DNA from 4 places in the Shinella sp. HY16 genome. Region 2 is predicted to be linked to each of the others. Evidence: riboswitches for the same ligand, from Rfam matches in the RefSeq annotation. Region 2 holds a riboswitch; each other region holds the start of a gene.
What was found. Region 2 has a riboswitch for cobalamin ahead of K0P03_RS10395 (CbtB domain-containing protein). Riboswitches for the same ligand answer to the same signal wherever they lie in the genome.

Region 1 (5,145 bases), 1.6 Mb from region 2:
GTGAGTTCGACACCGATTTGCTTCTCGGCATCGAGCAGGCGGAAGAGCGCCGTCTTCTCCGTATGGTCCGGCTGGGCGGGATAGCCCGGCGCGGGGCGGATGCCGGCATAGGGTTCGCCGATAAGGTCGGTCGGGGAGAAGGTCTCGTCCGGCGCATAGGCCCAGAGTTCTTTGCGCACATACTCATGCATGCGCTCGGCAAAGGCCTCGGCGAAGCGGTCGGCCAGCGCCTTGACGAGGATTGAGTTGTAGTCGTCATTCGCCCGCTCGAAACGTTCGGCGATGGCGATCTCCCCGATGCCGGCCGTGACGACGAAGCCGCCGAGATAATCCGGCTTGCCACTGTCGACAGGCGCCACGAAATCGGAAAGGGCGACATTCGGCCGTCCGTCGCGTTTCGAAAGCTGCTGGCGCAGTGTGAAGAAGGTGGCGAGGTCCTTGTTTCGCGCCTCGTCGGTGAAGAGGCGGATGTCGTCGCCCACGGTTCCGGCCGGCCAGAAGCCGACGACGGCTTTCGGCGTGAACCATTTTTCGGTGATGATCTTTTCCAGCATCGCCTGCGCATCGGCAAAGAGCTGGCGGGCGGCGGGGCCCTGTTTCTCGTCGTCGAGGATTTTTGGATAGACACCCTTCAGCTCCCAGGTCTGGAAGAAGGGGGTCCAGTCGATATAGCGGGCGAGATCCGCGAGGTCCCAGTCCTGCCAGACGCGCGTGCCGAGGAAGGACGGCGTCTTCGGCCGGTAGGCAGACCAATCAGCCTTGAAGGCATTTTCACGGGCCTTGGCGAGCGGCAGGCGCTGTTTTTCGGCCTCGCTGCGGGCGTGGGCATCCGCGACCTTGCGGTATTCAGCCTTCAGCGTCTCGACATAACCGGGTTTCATGTCATCCGACAGCAGGCTGCCGACCACGCCGACGGCGCGGCTGGCATCGGTGACGTAGACGGTTTGGCCGCGGTCGTAGCGCGGATAGATCTTCACCGCCGTGTGCACGCGGCTCGTCGTCGCCCCGCCGATGAGGAGGGGGATGTCGAAGCCTTCGCGCTCCATTTCGGTCGCAACATGCACCATCTCGTCGAGCGAGGGGGTGATGAGGCCGGAGAGGCCGATGATGTCGACCTTTTCGGCCTTTGCCGTCTCAAGAATCTTCGTTGCCGGCACCATGACGCCGAGGTCGATGATCTCGTAATTGTTGCAGGCGAGCACGACGCCGACGATGTTCTTGCCGATATCGTGCACGTCGCCCTTGACGGTCGCCATCAGGATTTTGCCGGCGCTCTGGCGCTCGCCGCTGCCGCCATTGGCGAGCTTTTCGGCCTCCATGTAGGGCAGCAGCACGGCGACGGCCTGTTTCATCACGCGGGCGGATTTCACCACCTGCGGCAGGAACATCTTCCCCGCGCCGAAGAGGTCGCCGACGACGTTCATGCCGGCCATCAGCGGGCCTTCGATGACGTGCAGCGGGCGCTCGGCGTTCTGACGAGCCTCTTCCGTATCGATCTCGACGAATTCGGTAATACCGTTGACGAGCGCGTGTTCGAGGCGCTTTTCGACCACCCAGTCGCGCCAGGCGAGGTCACGCTCCTTGGCTTCCTTGCCGGCAGCGCCCTTGAAGCGCTCGGCAATCTCCAGAAGGCGTTCGGTAGCGGTGCCGCCGGTCTTCGGCATGCGGTTCAGCACAACGTCCTCGCAGGCCTCGCGCAGGTCCGGCTCGATCGTGTCGTAGACGGCGAGCTGGCCGGCATTGACGATGCCCATGTCCATGCCCGCCTGGATGGCGTGGTAGAGGAAGACGGCGTGCATCGCCTCGCGCACAGGCTCGTTGCCGCGGAAGGAGAAGGAGAGGTTGGAGACGCCGCCGGAAATGTGGGCATGCGGCAGTGTTGCTGTGATCTCTGCCGTCGCCTCGATGAAGTCGACGCCGTAATTGTCGTGCTCCTCGATGCCCGTCGCGACGGCGAAGATGTTCGGGTCGAAGACGATATCCTCGGGTGCAAGGCCTGCGACGTCGGTGAGCAGCTTGTAGGCGCGGGTGCAGATTTCCACCTTGCGTGCCTTCGTGTCGGCCTGGCCCTTCTCGTCGAAGGCCATGACGACGACGGCGGCGCCATAGGCGCGCACGAGCTTGGCATGGTGAAGGAAGGCCTCTTCGCCCTCCTTCAGCGAGATGGAATTGACCAGCGGCTTGCCCTGCACGCATTTCAGGCCTGCCTCGATCACCTCCCATTTCGAACTGTCGATCATCAGCGGAACACGGGCGATGTCAGGTTCTGCGGCGATGAGGTTCACATATTCCGTCATGGCCTTGGCGGAATCGATCAGGCCCTCGTCCATGTTGATGTCGATGACCTGCGCGCCGTTCGCCACCTGGTCGCGCGCGACATCGAGCGCCGCGGCATAGTCACCCGCGGTGATCAGCTTGCGGAATTTCGCCGAGCCCGTGACGTTGGTGCGCTCGCCGACATTCACGAAGGGGATAGCCTCGGTCAGCGTGAAGGGCTCGAGGCCTGAGAGACGCATGTGGCGCGGGATGTCGGGGATTGCGCGCGGTGCGTGGCGTGCGGCGGCCGCCGCGATGGCGCGGATATGGTCCGGCGTCGAGCCGCAGCAGCCGCCGACGATGTTGACGAGGCCATCGCGCATGAAGCCCTCGATCTGGGCGGCCATTTCCTCCGGCGTCTCGTCATATTTGCCGAAGGCGTTCGGCAGGCCGGCATTGGGATAGGCGCAGACGAAGGTTTGCGCGACGGAGGAGATCTCCGCGAGATGGGCGCGCATGGCGTTGGCACCGAGTGCGCAGTTGAGGCCGATGGAGAAGGGATCGGCGTGGCGTACCGAGTTCCAGAAGGCCTCCGGCGTCTGACCGGACAGCGTGCGGCCCGAGAGGTCGGTGATCGTGCCCGAGATCATGACGGGCAGCTCGATGCTCTTTTCCTCGAAGACTTCGCGGGTGGCGAAGATCGCCGCCTTGGCGTTCAGCGTGTCGAAGATCGTCTCGATCAGGATGATGTCGGTGCCGCCGTCGATGAGGCCGCGCAGCTGGTCCGCATAGGCGCGCTTGAGGTCGTCGAAGGTGACGGCGCGGTAGCCGGGATTGTTGACGTCAGGCGAGATGGAGGCCGTGCGGTTCGTCGGGCCGAGTGCGCCGGCGACGAAGCGGCGGCGGCCGTCCTTTTCGGTGGCCCTGAGGCCGGCGCGGCGGGCAAGGCGGGCGCCGTCACGGTTCAGTTCATAGACCATGTCCTCCATGCCGTAATCGGCCTGGGCGATGGTCGTGGAGGAGAAGGTGTTGGTTTCGAGAATATCCGCGCCGGCCAACGCGTAGCGATAGTGGATGTCCTCGATCGCGCCGGGCTGGGTCAGTGTCAGGAGGTCATTGTTGCCCTGCTGGTGACATGCGCAGTCGTCGAAGCGATCGCCGCGGAAATCCTCTTCCACCAGCTTCAGCGTCTGGATTTCCGTGCCCATGGCGCCGTCGAGCACCAGGATGCGCTCGCGTGCGGCGGCCTGAAGGGCAGCGAGAATCTCGCGCCCATCGCGTGGCGGCAGTTCAGGTCCGAACAGGGTGTCCAGGTGCGATTCGGCCACGGCAAAGCCCTCCGGTGCAATAATCCTGCACCGGAAATCACATAAAGATATCTTTATGTCAATATGTCTTTATGCCTTATCAGTCAGTGCATCGGTCGATTCGACCCGGCCAGGGAGGCGAACAGCGCCTTCAGTCTGGCGATGTCGGGATCGACCTTTTCATAGCGCGAGAGTTTCTGGACCTCCTTCAGCGCCTCGACGGCAAGGTCGGCGCCGTGCGGCTGCCAGAGCAGCCAGGAGATGAAGATGGATTCCGGTTTCCCGGCGAAACCATTGTCGGTGATGGCAAGCATTTCTTCCCCAATCGGAAAATTGGGGGATGACCGGACGCACGCTGCTGGAACTTCGCCCGGAGGCGACAAGCAAGCGCACCACTGGGACACCCCGCCCATGGACGTTACGACTGTCAGGGCAGGTCTCCTGGCTTGCGGGTCATCGCGTTTGTCTCGCCTTCCCGGTGAAATCCACCAGTGGCATGGAGCGACAGCAGCTCGCCGTTCACAGTTGCGGGGGCAGCGCCGGTCTTGGTGCTCCTTTCGGAGCATCGCACCGGCTTCCCTCTTAGCCTCCGAGCCAATCGACTCGGAAGACCCTGACGGCGTCAAACTGGCTTGGCGCCGGCACCGAGTCAATGGTGCAAGGCTCCGTTCGGCGGTTTGGACACAGCTTGGCGGGCAGCCAGATGGGCGGGCGGGAACTTTTTCCTGCCGCATCCATTTGCCATTCTCCTGCTCCTTGCGTCCGCTCGCCTCCTGCGAGGGGCGCACGATTCACCAAAACCGCAGATGAGGGTCGATGCTGCGCCATCCGGTCATGTTGACATGTTGCAAGTCTCTGTCCTTACGGCTAAAAAATGCCGTTTTCATGCACCACGCGGCCAGGATGCCAACCAGCGTGTCGCTTGAGCCATGTCCATTCCAATCGCGCCGTCCGGGCGCTGTTTGGTCACATGGCTGATCGCGGCACCGAGATGAAACCTGCCCGCAAAAAACCGTTCGGCGCAAAGGCCGTCGCCGGATGGTTCCATATGGCCGGATCCAGAATCAGAAACATGCCCCTTCACAATACGCCGCAAGCCCCTTCGCGCGACGCCGACGCCAAGCAGATCGATTATAACGATTCGATCCGCGCCACCTATCTGTCGCTGGAGGAGCTCGCCGATTGCGGTGAAGCGCTGGCGCGCGACAAGACCGCGGCGCTGCCCGGCTTCCACCCTTTCGAATTCCGCGCCCGGCACAAGGAAAACGAGAAGGAAATCTTCCGCGTCTATCGCGCCACGGCCAAGGATGTCGAAGCCGGTGCGCAGATCACGCCGGCGGCCGAATGGCTGCTCGACAACTACTACGTCGTAGAAGAGGCGATCCAGGAAGTGCGACGCGATTTTCCGCGCCGCTTCTATCGCCAGCTTCCGACCATCGAGATCGAAGGGCAGGTGATGCCGCGCACGCTGGCGCTTGCCTGGCTCTATGTCGCGCACACCCATAGCGGCGTCTCGCATGAGGGGCTGACGGCTTTTGTTCAGGGCTTCCAGAAGATCGACGCGTTGAAGATCGGCGAGCTC
Region 2 (5,145 bases):
AATTCGGTGCGAGGAGTGACGGAAATCCGCCCGGGATCGCCGGGTGCTGGCGCCTTCGCGCGATCCGAAAGGGTGAGATACATGGGTTCTGGACCTCTCGCACGCTCCGTTCTGGTGCGGCTCGGCATTGCCGGCATCGTCGGGCTGTCGCTCGCCGGCCAGCCGGCGGCCGTCTTTGCGCAGAGCGCCACCGGTAAGGAGGCCGGCAGTGCCGGCAAGCGCTGGGAAGAGGAGTTTTCCCTCTGGCAGAAGGTCTCTGCGGGCAGCGATGTCACGCAGTATGAAGGCTATCTGAAACAGTATCCGAACGGCACCTTCGCCTCGATGGCGCGTCTGCGCATTGCCGAGTTGCAGGCCGCCGCCAAGGCGAAGCCGGCGACGGGCACGGCACAGCAGGCCGAGGCGGACGCCAAGGCGAAGGCCGACGAGGCTGCTGCGGCCGAGAAGGCGAAGGCGGAAGAACAGGCCGCAGTGGAAAAGGCCAAGGCTGAAGAAGCGGCGCGCAAGACCGCCGAGGCTGAAAAAGCAAAGGCCGACGCCGAGGCGGCCCGTTTGAAGGCCGAGGAGGATGCGCGCAAAACGGCGGAGGCGGAAAAGGCGAAGGCGGACGCGGAAGCCGCGCGCCTGAAGGCGGAAGCGGACGTGAAGAAGGCCGAAGAGGCTGCGGCGGCGCGCAAGCTTGCCGAAGAGAAGGCTGCGGCCGACGAGAAGGCGCGCGTGGAAGCCGCAGCGGCGGAGAAGGCCCAGGCCGAAGAGGCTGCGCGCCTGAAGGCGGCGGCGGATGCGAAGAAGGCCGAAGAGGCCGCAGCAGTGCGCAAGCTTGCCGAGGAAAAGGCTGCGGCCGACGAGAAGGCGCGCGCGGAAGCCGCAGCGGCGGAGAAGGCCCGGGCCGAAGAGGCCGCACGCCTGAAGGCGGAGACGGAAGAGAAGGAAGCGGCTGCCCGCAAACGCGCCGAAGAGCAGGCTGCCGAGGCCAACCGGCTGAAAGCGGAGGCCGCGGCTGCCGCCGACAAGGCCAAGGCGGAGGAAGCGGCCCGGCTGAAGGCGGAAGCCGAACGACGAAAGGCCGAAGAGACGGCCGCTGCGGAAAAGGCGCGTGCGGAAGAGGAAGCCGCGGCCCGGCGCGAAGCCGAAGCCAAGCGCGTCGAAGCGGAGAAGGCGGCTGCGGCCGAGAAGGCGCGGATCGAGGAAGAGGCCGCCGCTGCACGCAAGCTTGCCGAAGAAAAGGCGGCCGAGGTGGAGCGGCTGAAGGCGGAAGCCGCGAAGGCGGCTGCCGATGCCGAGGCGAAGGCTGCCGAGGCGGCCCGCCTTGCAGAAGAGGCTGAAAAGCGCGCCGAGGAGGCGGCCGCCGCCGAGCGTGCCGCGCAGGAGAACGACACGGCGACTGCCGCCCGTGAAAACGAAGCGCAGGGCGCCGACAGGAAGGACCGCGGCCTTGCCGTCGAGCAGGCCGACGATGCGGCCAAGCGCGAGGAAGAGACTTTCCAGAAGGCCGTGCTCGACGGCTCGGAAAAGGCTTTCCGCGCCTATCTCGACGAATATCCGGACGGCCGCTTCGTCGCCGATGCGCGCGAGCGCCTGTCGGCGCTGTCAAACACCGCCCGGCAGGAAGCAAAGCCCAGGACGGACAGTGAAACGGCGATTGTCGAGACTGAGCGCAAGGCCGAGCAGCCGATCGTCGACCGGCGCGAGGCCTATATGGAGCGCTCGACCCGCGCCCAGGCGCAGCGCTGGCTCAGCATGCTCGGCTTCAACACCTACGGCGTCGATGGCGTCTTCGGTTCGCGCACCCGTTCGGCGATCGCCGCCTGGCAGGGCTCGTCGGGCTACCGCGCCGATGGTTATCTTTCCCGCCAGCAGTACCGTGCCCTTCGGCAGGCTGCGCAATATGCCGAGGCCCGGCAGAATCGCCAGCGCCGCTACCAGCAGGACTATGACGTGCTGGAAGGCCCGGTCGATGGCTACTACGAGCGCTACTACCGCGACGACGGCTACTACAACGATGGCGGCGGTCTGGTGATCATCCCCGGCTATTGAGAATACGACGGCCGGGCGGCGGTTTCAGCACAGGTGATGACGCTGCCGGTCGATTGACTTCCCGGGGGTGGAAGCATAATCATCCAGACTATTGGATGGTTCCCGGATCCGGAAACGGATCGGGGAGTAAATGGGAATGTGACGCGGCGGACCCAATCAGGGCGCTGCAATCACGGCCGACCCCGCGACTGTAGAGTGGCGAGGGACGCCCATCCGGATGGGAGGATCTGCGGGGAGCGGGGCGATGGTGCCTTGGTTTCGCGCTGTGAGAACCAGACGGAAAAGCCACTGGGTGGCATCGCGATCAGCAGGGGTTGGACGCCTCTTCTTCTACGAATCGTCCGCCTTTTCGCGATGCCTTAGCCTGGGAAGGCGAGGGGGCCCCGCAGGCGTTTTCAACGCCCGACGCTGCGAGCCAGGAGACCTGCCAGCCAATGTGAAGGACATTTCGTCCGACCTGGGGAGGTTTCCCCGCTGCCTGCACGGAGGTTGTCATGGCTGTTTCGACTACGTCTTCTGTTACCCTTTCCGCAAACGACCGTCTCGTCGCCGGTGTTTTCGCTCTTCTGCTCGGCGCCTTCCTGGTGTTCGGTGCGGGCCTTGCGAATTCCGCCGTGCTGCACGACACGGCACACGATACGCGTCACTCCTACGGCTTTCCCTGCCACTAAGGAGTTTTCGACATGATCGTTCGTTATCTCCTGGCCGCCCTGGTGGCCGGGCTGTTCTCCGGCGTGCTGATGACAGCCGCCCAGGAGGCTCGAGTCGTGCCGCTCATCCTGCATGCCGAGGAGTTCGAAGGCGGCGATGGAGCCGCACCCGCAACCGAAGGCACGACGCCGGCCACGGGCACGGAAGGCGCTGCACAGACGCAGGAGCATTCCTCGCTCGGCGCGGTCATCCTCGACATGGCCTCTGCGCTCTCGCCGGTCTCCGTCGCCTATGCCCATGAGGGCGAGGATCACGAGGAAGGCGGCATCATGTTCGGCATGAGCCGGTTCTCCGGCACGCTTTTGGCAAACCTCGTCACGGGCGCCGGTTTCGGCCTGTTGCTTGCCGGTTTCAGCCTCGTGTCCGGCCATCCGATCACGGTGGCGAACGGCGCGCTCTGGGGCGCGGCCGGCTGGCTTGCCGTGCACATGCTGCCGGCCATCGGCCTGCCGCCGGAGCTTCCGGGCTTCCCTGCCGCCGATCTCGGCGACCGCCAGGTGTGGTGGATCGCAACCGTCATCCTGTCGGCGGCCGGCCTCTACCTGCTGTTCCTCAAGCCGAACATCGTCGCCAAGGTCATCGGCATTGCGCTGATCGCGGCGCCACAGGTCTATGGCGCCCCGCAGCCCAGCGACATTTCCAGCAACGTTCCGGCCGTGCTCGGTGCGGAGTTCGCCGTCGCTGCCCTTGCCACGACCCTGTTCTTCTGGATCGTGCTCGGCCTCTCGCTCGGCTTTGCCAACGAGAAGATCGCCAAGGCAGCCTGATATGACAGTGACATCGCCCGGAGCCGTCCTGGTTCTGGGCGGCGCGCGTTCCGGAAAATCCGCTTTTGCCGAGAGGCTGGTCGCCGAGACCGGCCTCTCGCGTCATTACATCGCCACGGGCCGCGCCTTCGACGACGAGATGCGCGAGCGCATCGCAAGGCACCGGGAGGATCGCGGCGACGGCTGGCAAACCCATGAGGAGCCGCTGGCGCTTGCCGCGCGCATCGCTGACGTCGCCCGGGCCGACAGGGCCGTGCTCGTCGACTGCCTGACGCTGTGGGTGACGAACCTGATGCTGGAGGAGCGCGACATCGCCGCCGAATGTTCGGGCCTCCTGGAGGCTCTTCGACAGGCGCCGGGGCGGATCGTGCTCGTCTCCAACGAGGTCGGCCTCGGCATCGTGCCTGAAAACCGCATGGCGCGCGAATTCCGCGACCATGCCGGGCGGCTGCACCAGAAGGTCGCCGCCCTCGTGCCTGAAGTCTATTTTATCGCGGCCGGTCTGCCGCTGAAAATGAAGGGTTGAGCCATGCTGCAACAGAAGATCCCCGCCACCGTCATCACCGGCTTCCTCGGCGCGGGCAAGACGACGCTGATCCGCAACCTCCTGCAGAATGCCGGAGGAAAACGCATCGCGCTCATCATCAACGAGTTCGGCGATCTCGGGGTCGACGGCGACGTGCTGAAGGGCTGCGGCGCGGAAGCCTGCACCGAGGACGACATCATCGAGCTGACCAACGGCTGTATCTGCTGCACCGTCGCCGATGATTTCATTCCCACCATGACGAAGCTGCTGGAGCGGGAAAACCGCCCGGACCACATCGTCATCGAGACCTCGGGTCTCGCCCTGCCGCAGCCGCTGGTCGCCGCCTTCAACTGGCCGGAAATCAAGACACAGGTGACGGTGGACGGCGTGGTGACGGTTGTCGATAGCGCCGCTGTTGCCGCCGGCCGCTTTGCCGACGACCACGACCGGGTGGATGCGCTGCGCGTCGAAGACGAGAACCTCGACCATGAAAGCCCGCTCGAGGAACTGTTCGAGGACCAGCTTACCGCCGCGGACCTTATCGTGCTCAACAAGACCGACCTGATCGATGCCGAAGGCCTCAAGGCGGTGCGCGACGAGGTCGCCTCTCGCACGGAACGCAAACCCTCGATGATCGAGGCGAAGAATGGCGAGGTCGCCGCCGCCGTACTGCTGGGCCTCGGCGTCGGCACGGAGGACGACATCGCCAACCGCAAGTCGCACCACGAGATGGAGCACGAGAACGGTGAGGAGCACGACCACGACGAGTTCGACAGTTTTGTCGTCGAGCTGCCCGCCATCGTGGATCCGGCCGCCTTCATCGAGCGCCTCAAGGGCGCCATCGCCACGCATGACGTCTTGCGCGTCAAGGGTTTTGCCGATGTGCCCGGCAAGCCGCTGCGCCTGCTCATCCAGGCCGTCGGCAGCCGTATCGACCATTATTTCGAGCGTGCCTGGGCCCCGGGCGAGGCCCGCGGTACCCGCCTCGTCGTCATCGGCCTGCATGACATGGATGAAGTTGCCGTGCGTGCGGCCATCGCCGCGGCGGTGTGAGTTCCGGCATGAGCATGCAGCAGTCCCTCCCTTCGGCGTTTCAGGTGCGGC
Region 3 (5,145 bases), on a different contig from region 2:
GCGCCCTGGGTCGATGTGCTGATGCGTTTCGAAGGGCCGGTGGTACGGCAGAACCAGCATCTTTTCGCCAGCGACTGGATGGGCAATGGCGGCGGCGACATCGGGCACCTCCTACGCAAGCAGATGGTGGATACGAAACCTGGTTTTACCGCCCAGGTGGTCGCCACCGGCCCCACATTCCGAAATTCCGCGATGCCGGAAATGTTCGAGACTTTGATCTATGCCGCAAAGCGTTCGCTCTTCGTAACGACACCCTACTACGTACCGGATGCTGCCATGCAGGCCGCACTTTGCGCCTGCGCCAACCGGGGTGTCGAGACGACCATCATCTTTCCCGCGCGCAATGATGACTTCGCCGTCGCGGCGGCAAGCCGCAGCTATTATCTCGACCTTCTCCAAGCAGGCGTGACGATTTTCGAGTACGAGGCCGGGCTGCTCCATGCCAAGACCCTGACCATGGATGGCGCCATCTCGCTGATCGGCTCGGCGAATATGGACCGGCGCAGCTTCGATCTCAACTACGAGAACAACATCCTTCTCGAAGATGTCGACCTGACAACAACCTTGCGTGCCCGGCAGGAAGCCTATCTCGCGCGATGCCGGCAGATCCTGCCGGAGGAGGTGGGACGCTGGTCTGTCTGGAAGCGCCTGAGGAACAACGGCCTCGCCATCGTCGGACCCGTTTTATAGCCTCGGTGGAGATGTGTGTCTCGTCGCCCTTTCGGCGGTATTGCCGTCCTCCGGTTTCCGGAGCGGTTGTGACAAGCGCTTCAGGTCGCTAGGCCCCGCCTTCCTCGATCTTCGGCAGGAACCAGGCGAGGAGCCCTGCGAGCGGCAGGAACGAGCAGATGGCATAGACCGTTTCGACGCCATAGCGGTCGGCCAAAATCCCGAGGAGGGCAGCGGCGATACCGCCAAGTCCGAAGTTCAGGCCGTAAAACAGTCCTCCGATCAACCCGATGCGATGTGGCAGCAGCTCGATTGCATAGATCAGGATCGATGCGAAGGCACTGGCCATGATCAGGTTGATCATCACTGTCAGCACGCCCGTCCAGAACAGATCAGCATAAGGCAGCATCAGTGTCAGAGGAAGCGGCCCGAGGACAGAAATCCAGATGATGCGGTAGCGCCCGATGCGGTCGCCGACGATGCCGCCGACAAGCGCGCCGACGGCCGAGGCGAGCAGGAAGATGAACAGCATCATCTGCGCCGCCGGGATGGAAAGGCCGAACCTCTCCATGAGATAGAAGATGTAGAACGACTTGAAGCTCTCGCCGTAGGCGTTCTTGGTGAACATGAGTGCCGTGAGGACGACGAGGCCGATGGCGATCGTCGCGGGCGCATGGCGTGCCGCTCCGCCCGCCTTCTTTACACCTATCCGCATTGCCGCGAACTCGGCACTGATCTGGCGCTGTTTGCTGCCGATCCAGGCCAGAAGCGTCATGGCGAGCAAGGCAAGGGCAGCGAACCAGGCGAGGCTCGGCTGCCCCAACGGCACGATGATCAATGCTGCAAAGACCGGGCCGAGCGCGCCTCCGGCCTGACCGCCAACCTGGAAGAGACCCTGGGCCAACCCCTGCCGGCCGCCGGCCGCATAGCGCGCCATACGGGTCGCCTCAGGGTGGAATATGGATGATCCGATGCCGATCAGCGCCACCGAGACAAGAATTATCGCATAGCTGTGGGCGAATGCGAGACTCACGAGTCCGGAAAGGGTGAACATCATGCCCACGACAGGCGAATAGGGTGCGGGGTGCTTGTCGGTCACCATGCCGATGACCGGCTGCAGCAGCGATCCGGCAATCTGGAAGGTCATGGTGATCAGGCCGATTTGCACGAAATCGAGCGCGTACGCATCCTTCAGGATTGGGTAGGCAGCCGGAATCAGCGACTGCATCAGATCGTTGAGGAGATGGGTTAGCCCCAAAACCACAAGAACTGCGAGGTGCGTCCTCGGCTGCGTCGTGGGCGTGCGGATGGCGACGGTCATATCTGCATTCGAGACCGTTCGGATGCGGTGGTCGAACGCCGTGGCGACGTCCATGAACCATACGCATCCGAGGTCGTCATCGAATAGCGCGCGCTCTTAGAGCGTTTGAACGTTTTCAGCCTTCGATTTGCCGGTCTTGCGATCCTGGCCGATGTCGTAGCTGACCTTTGCGCCATCCCGCAGCGGGCCGCCGGACTGTACCGCAGATATGTGAACAAACACGTCTGCTCCGCCATTGTCGGGGGTGATGAAGCCGAAGCCCTTGTCCTGATTGAAAAACTTAACCGTTCCGGTAGCCATGGTATCCTCAGTGATCGAGCGGCACCTTGCCGCAGCAGGAGCTTATTCGTCGTACGCTGGTCCGGCAACCGCTTATTCACGCTGGAATGGTGTCTGTGGAAATCTAGGCTTGGAAAAGTGCTCGCGACGAAGGGCTTTCGCCATCCGTCATGGGGATAACTTGCGTTTCGCAACCGAGCGATCGAGCTAACTGTTGACGGCGGAATTGCGTCCTATACCATATCTAGTGTTCAAGGTTCCTCCGATTCGAGAGAGTCGGAGGCTAAGACGGGAATCCGGTGTGGCCATGATGGCTGCGTCAATCCGGAGCTGCCCCCGCAACTGTAAGCGGCGAGCATACGTTCGACAAAGCCACTGAGGCGCAAATGCCTTGGGAAGGCGGACGGATGCCGCGACCCGCAAGCCAGGAGACCTGCCTTGTTCATGAACGTCCACGGGCGGGGTGTCCGGCAGGCGAGCGATGGGTTGTGGAATGATGCCGCCCCGCCGTCTCCCCAGATGCTCCGTATGAATAGCTTCGGGGTGAAGTCATGTCGAATTTGTTTCCAGTGCCTCCGCGCGAGTAAGCGGCGCCCCGCTCCGGCCGTCCTTGAGGGCCGCCGTCTATCTATTTTCAGTTCACGAACGGTCATCGGCGGATGACCGAACGCCCCTCCATGCCCAATCGCCAGAATATGAGGAAACCATGCCGATCACCGTTTACTCCAAGCCAGCTTGCGTTCAATGCTCAGCGACCACCCGCGCGCTCGACCGCCACGGCATCGATTACCGTGTCGTCGATATCTCCGAGAATGCAGATGCCTTCGCGCTCGTGCAGGGCCTCGGCTACCGTCAGGTTCCCGTCGTCGTTGCCGGTGAGCAGCATTGGGCCGGTTTCCGCCCTGATATGATCAGCGCACTGGCCTGAGGGCGGGGCGATGGGTGAGCTCGTCTATTTCTCCTCCCGGTCGGAAAACACCCATTGCTTCGTGCAAAAGCTCGGCCTTCCGGCCTCCCGCATTCCCCTTCGCGCCGACGAGGCGCTGAGGGCGCGCGCGCCCTTCGTCCTCGTCGTGCCGACCTATTGCGGCCAGGATGGCAAAGGCGCCGTTCCCAAGCAGGTGATCCGCTTCCTCAATGATGCGGAAAACCGCGCGAACCTTCGCGGCGTGATTGCCGCGGGCAACAGCAATTTCGGGGCGACCTTCGGGCTCGCCGGCGACGTCATCTCCGCCAAGTGCGGTGTGCCGTATCTCTACCGCTTCGAGCTTCTCGGCATGGATGAGGACGTCGACAACGTCAGACAGGGACTGGAACGATTTTGGACACGATGACGCTCGAGAAACCGACGAAGACGCCGGAAATCACCGCGCTGGACTATCATGCGCTGAACGCGATGCTGAACCTTTACGATGAGGATGGAAAAATCCAGCTCGACAAGGACCGGCAGGCGGCAAAGCAATACTTCCTCCAGCACGTCAACCAGAACACGGTCTTCTTCCACAATCTCAGGGAAAAGCTCGATTATCTGGTGACCGAAGGGTACTACGAGCAGGAAGTGCTCGACCAGTATTCCTTCAACTTCGTACGCGATCTCTTCGACCACGCCTATGACAAGAAGTTCCGATTCCCGACCTTCCTCGGCGCGTTCAAGTACTACACGTCCTATACGCTGAAGACCTTCGACGGAAAGCGCTACCTTGAGCGCTACGAGGACCGCGTCTGCATGGTGGCGATGACGCTGGCGCGCGGCAGCGAGCAGCTTGCCCGCGATCTCGTCGATGAGATCATTTCCGGCCGTTTCCAGCCGGCAACGCCGACCTTCCTCAATGCCGGCAAGAAACAGCGCGGCGAGCTCGTCTCGTGCTTCCTGTTGCGCATCGAGGACAACATGGAGAGCATTGGCCGCTCGATCAATTCGGCGCTCCAGCTTTCCAAGCGGGGCGGCGGTGTCGCGCTCTCCCTCACCAACCTTCGCGAGATGGGCGCGCCGATCAAGCAGATCGAGAACCAGTCGTCGGGCGTCATCCCTGTCATGAAGCTGCTGGAGGACAGTTTCTCCTATGCCAACCAGCTCGGTGCGCGGCAGGGGGCGGGGGCGGTCTATCTCCATGCCCATCATCCCGACATCCTGCGTTTCCTCGACACCAAGCGCGAGAATGCCGATGAGAAGATCCGCATCAAGACCCTGTCGCTCGGCGTCGTTATCCCCGACATCACCTTCGAGCTCGCTCGCAACAACGATGACATGTATCTGTTCTCGCCGCATGACATCGAACGCGTTTACGGCGTGGCCTTCACCGAGATTTCGGTGACGGAGAAGTACCGCGAGATGGTCGAGGACGGCCGCATCCGCAAGAAGAAGATCAAGGCCCGCGACTTTTTCCAGATCCTTGCCGAGATCCAGTTCGAGAGCGGCTATCCCTACATCATGTTCGAGGACACGGTGAACCGCGCGAACCCCATCGCCGGCCGCATCACCATGAGCAATCTTTGCTCGGAGATCCTGCAGGTAAGTGAGGCGAGCGAATTTAACGACGACCTTTCCTATGCCAGGATGGGCAAGGACATTTCGTGCAATCTCGGCTCGCTCAACATTGCTGCTGCGATGGACTCGCCGGATTTCGGACGAACGATCGAAACCTCGATCCGTGCGCTGACCGCCGTCTCCGAGATGAGCCACATCTCCTCGGTCCCCTCGGTCGAGAAGGGCAACGACGATAGCCACGCCATCGGCCTCGGCCAGATGAACCTGCACGGCTATCTCGCCCGCGAGCGTATCTTCTACGGCTCGGAGGAAGGCATCGACTTCACCAACATCTATTTCTACACGGTGACCTATCACGCCGTCCGCGCCTCCAACCGGCTGGCGGTCG
Region 4 (5,145 bases), on a different contig from region 2:
GACATATCAGGCGGCCTCCGCCGGGATGAGATGGACGGCCGCGGGATCGTAGGCAAGGCGCGCGCGGCGCGATTGCTCGATCTCGCCGACGAGGCTGCGGCGCGCCGCCGGGATTTCCGCGATGACGCGCCGGCCGGTCGCCGTGCGGCCGAACAGCTCGAAGGTGGAGCCGACGAAGACGATCTGTTCGAGGTCGACGTCGAGGGCGGGGGCGGCGTCCCCTTGCTGTGCGAGGAAAAACTGTTCGGGGCGGATGAGGGCGGTTGCCGTGCCCGTGGTTTGTGCCGTGGCGTGCGTGATGGAGAGGCCGTCCGTCGTCAGCAATTGTCCGCCGATCGCCTCGCCTTCGAAAAGGTTGCTGGCGCCGACGAAGGTGGCGACAAAGCTGTTCTTCGGCTGGTCGTAGATGGCGCGCGGCGTGTCGAGCTGCTGGATGCGGCCGCCGGAGAGGACAGCGACCCGGTCCGACATGGTCAGCGCCTCCTGCTGGTCGTGCGTGACGAAGATGAAGGAGATGCCAAGCTCGTGCTGCAGCGTCTTCAGCTCGATCTGCATGGCCTGCCGAAGGTTCTTGTCGAGGGCGGAGAGCGGCTCGTCGAGCAGCAGCAGTTTCGGACGCGCGATGATGGCGCGGGCGAGCGCCACGCGCTGCTGCTGGCCGCCGGAGAGCTGGCGCGGCTTGCGGCCCTCCATGCCCTCAAGGCCGACCATGCGGAGCGCCTCGGCAACGCGCTTTGCCCGCTCCGTCCGCGCGACGCCGGCCACTTCCAGCGCATAGCCGGTGTTCTCGCCGACAGTCATATGCGGAAAGAGCGCGTAGTTCTGGAACACCGTGTTGACCGGCCGGCGATAGGGCGGGCGGTCCGTCATGTCCTCGCCGTCGATCAGGATGCGGCCGGAATCGAGCTCCACGAAGCCGCTGATTGCCTGGAGCAGGGTGGTCTTGCCGCAGCCGGACGGGCCGAGCAGCGTCAGGAATTCGTTGCGGCGCACGTCAAGGTCGATTGCGTCGAGCGCCGTCACTGTCTGACCCTCGGGCGTGCCGAAGGCCTTCGCCGCCTTCTCCAGGCGGACTATCGAATCTCGCATCGTCGTTCCCCAAAATGTTATTAAAATAACGCTTGTGCGATTTCGATAGTTGGATACCATTTATCCATTCAAGTCAACGGCCGAAAGAAGCCGGGACAGGAACGTCCGGCGCAAAGGAAAACGCCGGGGCCGTGACGGGCCAAACCATCAGAGGAGATCATTCGATGACGAAATTTTACCGCGGCGGCCCATTCGGCCTTGGCAAATGGACGCGCCGCACCGCCTTTTCGCTCGCCGCCCTCGCGGCGACGGCCGGCATGGCGAGCGCCGCCGAACTCAACATCTACAACTGGGGCGAATACATCAATCCGGAGGTTTTGAAGAAGTTCGAGGAGGAGACCCAGATCAAGGTCAACCTCTCGACCTATTCTTCCAACGAGGAGATGCTGGCGAAAATCCAGGGCGGCGCGACGGGCTACGACATCGTCTTCCCCTCCGTGCACATGCACGACATCATGGCCAAGCTGGAGCTTCTGGAAAAGACCGACATCAATACGTTCGAGGGGTTCAAGAACATCGATCCCGCGTTCCTGCGCGCCAAAAGCGACCCGAAGGGCGAATATTGCCTGCCCTATGCCTGGGGCTCGGTTGGCATCTTTTACAACCGCACGATCCTCGGCAAGGACGTCACCGGCTGGAAGGACCTGATCGAGACGGTGAAGGCCAAGGGGCTGAAATTCACGCTGCTCGACGACATGCGCGAGGTTCTGGCGGTTGGCCTGATGCTGAATGGCCACAAGATCAACTCCACCGATCCGGCGGAACTGCAGCAGGCGGCGGAAACGATCATCGCCATGAAGCCCTATGTCGCGGCCTTCACCTATGACACGCGGCCGATGGTGCAATCCGGCGACGTCGCCGCCGGCCACTTCTTCGTCGGCGCGATGGTCGATGTCTTCGGCGACGAGAAGGACCTTGGCTATGTCATCCCCGAGGAGGGGGCGACGATGTATCAGGAGGACGTCTGCGTGCTGAAGAGCGCGCCGAACAAGGAAAACGCGATCAAATTCCTGCAATTCTACACCCGCCCGGAAATCGCCGCGCTCAACGTCTCGCAGCAGACCAACGGCACGGCCAACGTGCCGGCGCGGGAATTGACCCCGGAAAAGATCAAGAATAGCAAGGAGATCAATCCGCCCGCCGAGACCATGGCGCGTCTCCAGATCTTTGAGGATCTGGGCCCGGCGCTCCGCCAGCTCGACCGTGTCTGGACGCGGGTGAAGACGGCGCAGTGACCATGCGCGATCCCCGCCCGTCTTTTCGGCGGGCGGGATTTTTGGGAGAGGGCGACGTGTCGAAACGCATTCTGAAGCTCGTTCAGTCCGACGATCTCAGGCGGTCCAAATCCGACAAGCTGATCGCCCACTATATCGAGCGCAACATCGCCGAACTCCCCTTCGAGACCGCGCGCTCGATCGCCCAGCGCCTTCAGGTCTCGCCGATGACCATTGGCCGCTATCTGCGCCGCATGGGCTTTGACGGCCTCGACGAGTTGAAGAGCGAGCTGCGCCGCGGCGGCTCCAATCCGGCCTGGGAAGTCAAGGCCCAAGTCGCTTCGCTGGAACAGGACCGCAAGGAGGGAAAGCTCCTCGCCGGCCTCATCCAGCAGCAGATCGACAATCTCGGCCAGATCTATGCCATCACCAGCGCGCCGGAATGGCAGCAGACGATCGACGCGCTGATCGGCGCGAGCGAGGTCTACGTTGCCGCCTATCAGAACGTACGCGGCATCGCGCAATATTTCGCCAGCCAGCTTTCCTATACGCGCCCGCGCGTGCAATTCGTCGACGGCCTCAACGGCACCTATGCGGAACTGCTCGACGGCTCCGTCGAGGGCCGGTTGCTCTTCCTGCATGACGTGCGCCGCTTTGCGGCAAAAGCCCGGCCGCTGGCGCTGGAGGCCCGGCGGGCCGGCGTCAAGGTGGTGCTGCTGACCGATGAATTCTGCCCCTGGGGGCCCGAGGTTTCCGACGTCTGCCTCGTCGTGCCAGGCTCGCACGGGCCGCTCTGGGATGGCGCGGCCACCATGACGGCGGTCATGGACCTCATGCTCAGCAACATCATCGTGCTCAAGGGCGACGAGGTGAGCGAGCGCGTCGATACGCTCACCCGCCTGCAGGATGTCTTCGGGGATTTCGAGAGCTGAGCGCCTTGACGCTGCCGAGCGCGGCGGACTAAGGATGGATCGACGGTTCCCCGAAGGATGACTCCGAGGGGATTAATAGGGAACACGGTGCGGACGACCCAACAGGGACCCATTCCGTGGCTGCCCCCGCAACTGTAGGCGGATTGCCGCCTGTCCTCGGACGCGTTTTCGCGTCATGCCACTGCGGTTTTCCGCGGGAAGGCAGACAGGCAGCAGATATCCGTGAGCCAGGAGACCTGCCGTCGTCGTAAAAAATCCAAGTCACGGGCGGGGATGCCCGGAACAGGAGACGCCATGACGACCCTGGCTGCCGGCAACGGCAGAATTTCATTCGTTTTCTCCCGACCGCACTCGATTCGCCGCCATCGGCGCCTCGGCTGAGCCCGCACGCTTTCCTTCATTCGGGAGAAACCCATGACCATTCTGCCTGCGGCCGTGCGCGCCGCATCCCTCGTTTCCGCGCTGGCCGGTGCCGCCGTGTTTGCCCTGTCAGCGGGCGCCGCTCAGGCGGCCGCGACGCAGTATCCGCTGACGCTGGAAAATTGCGGCCGCAAGGTCACCTTCGAGAAGGCGCCGGAACGGGCTGTCTCGCTCGGCCAGAGCTCGACCGAAATCCTGTATCTCCTCGGCGTTGGCGAGCGCATGGTCGGCACGGCGGTCTGGATCGGCCCGGTGCTGTCGGGTTACGAGGATGCCAACGCCAAGGTTGAGCGCCTTGCCGACAACGATCCGAGCTTCGAGAGCGTCGTCGCCAAGAAGCCTGACCTCGTGACGGCGCAGTTCCAGTGGCATGTCGGTCCGGAGGGCATCGTCGCGACGCCAGAGCAGTTCGATGAACTGAAGATCCCGGTCTACACCTCGCCGGCCGATTGCATCGGCAAGGACAATTCCGGTGGTGGCGACGGGGTGCGCAAGACGGTCTTCACGATGGAGCTGATTTACAAGGAAATCAGCGAACTGGCGCAGATCTTTGATGTGCAGGATCAGGGCGAGAAAGTCATCGCCGACCTCAAGGCGCGCGAAGACGCGGCGCGCAAGAAGATCGCTTCGGCGGATGGCAAGCTTTCCGCCGTCTTCTGGTTCTCCAGCGCCGAACTCGACATCGACCCCTATGTCGCCGGGCGCAACGGCGCGCCGGGCTACATTATGTCGGCGCTCGGCATCCGCAATGTCATCGAGAGCGACGAGGAATGGCCGACGGTCGGCTGGGAAACCGTCGCCAAGGCCGATCCGAGCATCATCGTTGCCGGCAAGATGGAGCGCCGCCGCTTCCCTGCCGATGACGTCGCGGTCAAGCACACGTTTCTCAAGGAAGATCCCGTCGCCAGCCTGATGCCGGCCGTGAAGAACGGCCATGTCGTCGATATGGACGCCCAGGCGATGAACCCGACGATCCGCACGATCGAGGGCATCGAGGTGCTTGCCGACGCCATCGAGAAGGCTGGCCTCGCGAAGTGACGGCTGATCGCCCCATCCTGCTGCGCACGGGTGTCGCTCTTGCGGCGCTCGTGCTGCTTGTCGCCGCGCTCGGGGTGGGCGCGGCGGTGGGCGAGACTGCCATTCCGCTCGACGTCGTGGCAAAGACCGTGGCGAACCGCCTCTGGCAGGCGGGGCACGCCATCGAGCCGATAGACGAGGGCATCGTCTGGAACTACCGGCTGAGCCGCGCCGTGGTTGCGGCCTGCTGCGGGTCGGCGCTCGCGATCTGCGGCGTGATCCTGCAGTCGCTGCTGCGCAACGCGCTGGCCGATCCCTACATTCTCGGCATTTCCGCCGGTGCCTCCACGGGCGCTGTCGCGGTGGCGATCCTCGGCATCGGCGCCGGTATCCTGACACTGCCGATCGGTGCCTTTATCGGGGCGCTCGTCGCCTTCGGTCTCGTCAGCGCGCTGGCGGTTCGCGCAGGCCGC

Region 1: it holds a riboswitch for cobalamin, as region 2 does, so the genes downstream of both, K0P03_RS17900 (hypothetical protein) here and K0P03_RS10395 (CbtB domain-containing protein) in region 2, are expected to answer to the same signal.
Region 3: it holds a riboswitch for cobalamin, as region 2 does, so the genes downstream of both, nrdH (glutaredoxin-like protein NrdH) here and K0P03_RS10395 (CbtB domain-containing protein) in region 2, are expected to answer to the same signal.
Region 4: it holds a riboswitch for cobalamin, as region 2 does, so the genes downstream of both, K0P03_RS28175 (ABC transporter substrate-binding protein) here and K0P03_RS10395 (CbtB domain-containing protein) in region 2, are expected to answer to the same signal.

Annotation. Positions count from the first base shown of each region.
Region 1 is NZ_JAHYXL010000001.1:3,646,187-3,651,331, reverse strand. Features, by position in the region: gene metH (methionine synthase) at 1-3,584, opposite strand, end outside; gene K0P03_RS17900 (hypothetical protein) at 3,668-3,877, opposite strand; cobalamin riboswitch at 3,978-4,194, opposite strand; gene K0P03_RS17895 (GH36-type glycosyl hydrolase domain-containing protein) at 4,636-5,145, shown strand, end outside.
Region 2 is NZ_JAHYXL010000001.1:2,056,534-2,061,678, reverse strand. Features, by position in the region: gene K0P03_RS10400 (peptidoglycan-binding domain-containing protein) at 82-2,037, shown strand; cobalamin riboswitch at 2,117-2,483, shown strand; gene K0P03_RS10395 (CbtB domain-containing protein) at 2,532-2,708, shown strand; gene K0P03_RS10390 (CbtA family protein) at 2,721-3,515, shown strand; gene cobU (bifunctional adenosylcobinamide kinase/adenosylcobinamide-phosphate guanylyltransferase) at 3,517-4,041, shown strand; gene cobW (cobalamin biosynthesis protein CobW) at 4,045-5,094, shown strand.
Region 3 is NZ_JAHYXL010000002.1:756,917-762,061, forward strand. Features, by position in the region: gene cls (cardiolipin synthase) at 1-690, shown strand, start outside; gene K0P03_RS24000 (MFS transporter) at 779-1,990, opposite strand; gene K0P03_RS24005 (cold-shock protein) at 2,087-2,290, opposite strand; cobalamin riboswitch at 2,507-2,724, shown strand; gene nrdH (glutaredoxin-like protein NrdH) at 2,976-3,197, shown strand; gene nrdI (class Ib ribonucleoside-diphosphate reductase assembly flavoprotein NrdI) at 3,208-3,603, shown strand; gene nrdE (class 1b ribonucleoside-diphosphate reductase subunit alpha) at 3,591-5,145, shown strand, end outside.
Region 4 is NZ_JAHYXL010000003.1:382,282-387,426, forward strand. Features, by position in the region: gene K0P03_RS28155 (ABC transporter permease) at 1-5, opposite strand, end outside; gene K0P03_RS28160 (ABC transporter ATP-binding protein) at 7-1,089, opposite strand; gene K0P03_RS28165 (polyamine ABC transporter substrate-binding protein) at 1,254-2,324, shown strand; gene K0P03_RS28170 (MurR/RpiR family transcriptional regulator) at 2,381-3,235, shown strand; cobalamin riboswitch at 3,262-3,493, shown strand; gene K0P03_RS28175 (ABC transporter substrate-binding protein) at 3,650-4,693, shown strand; gene K0P03_RS28180 (FecCD family ABC transporter permease) at 4,690-5,145, shown strand, end outside.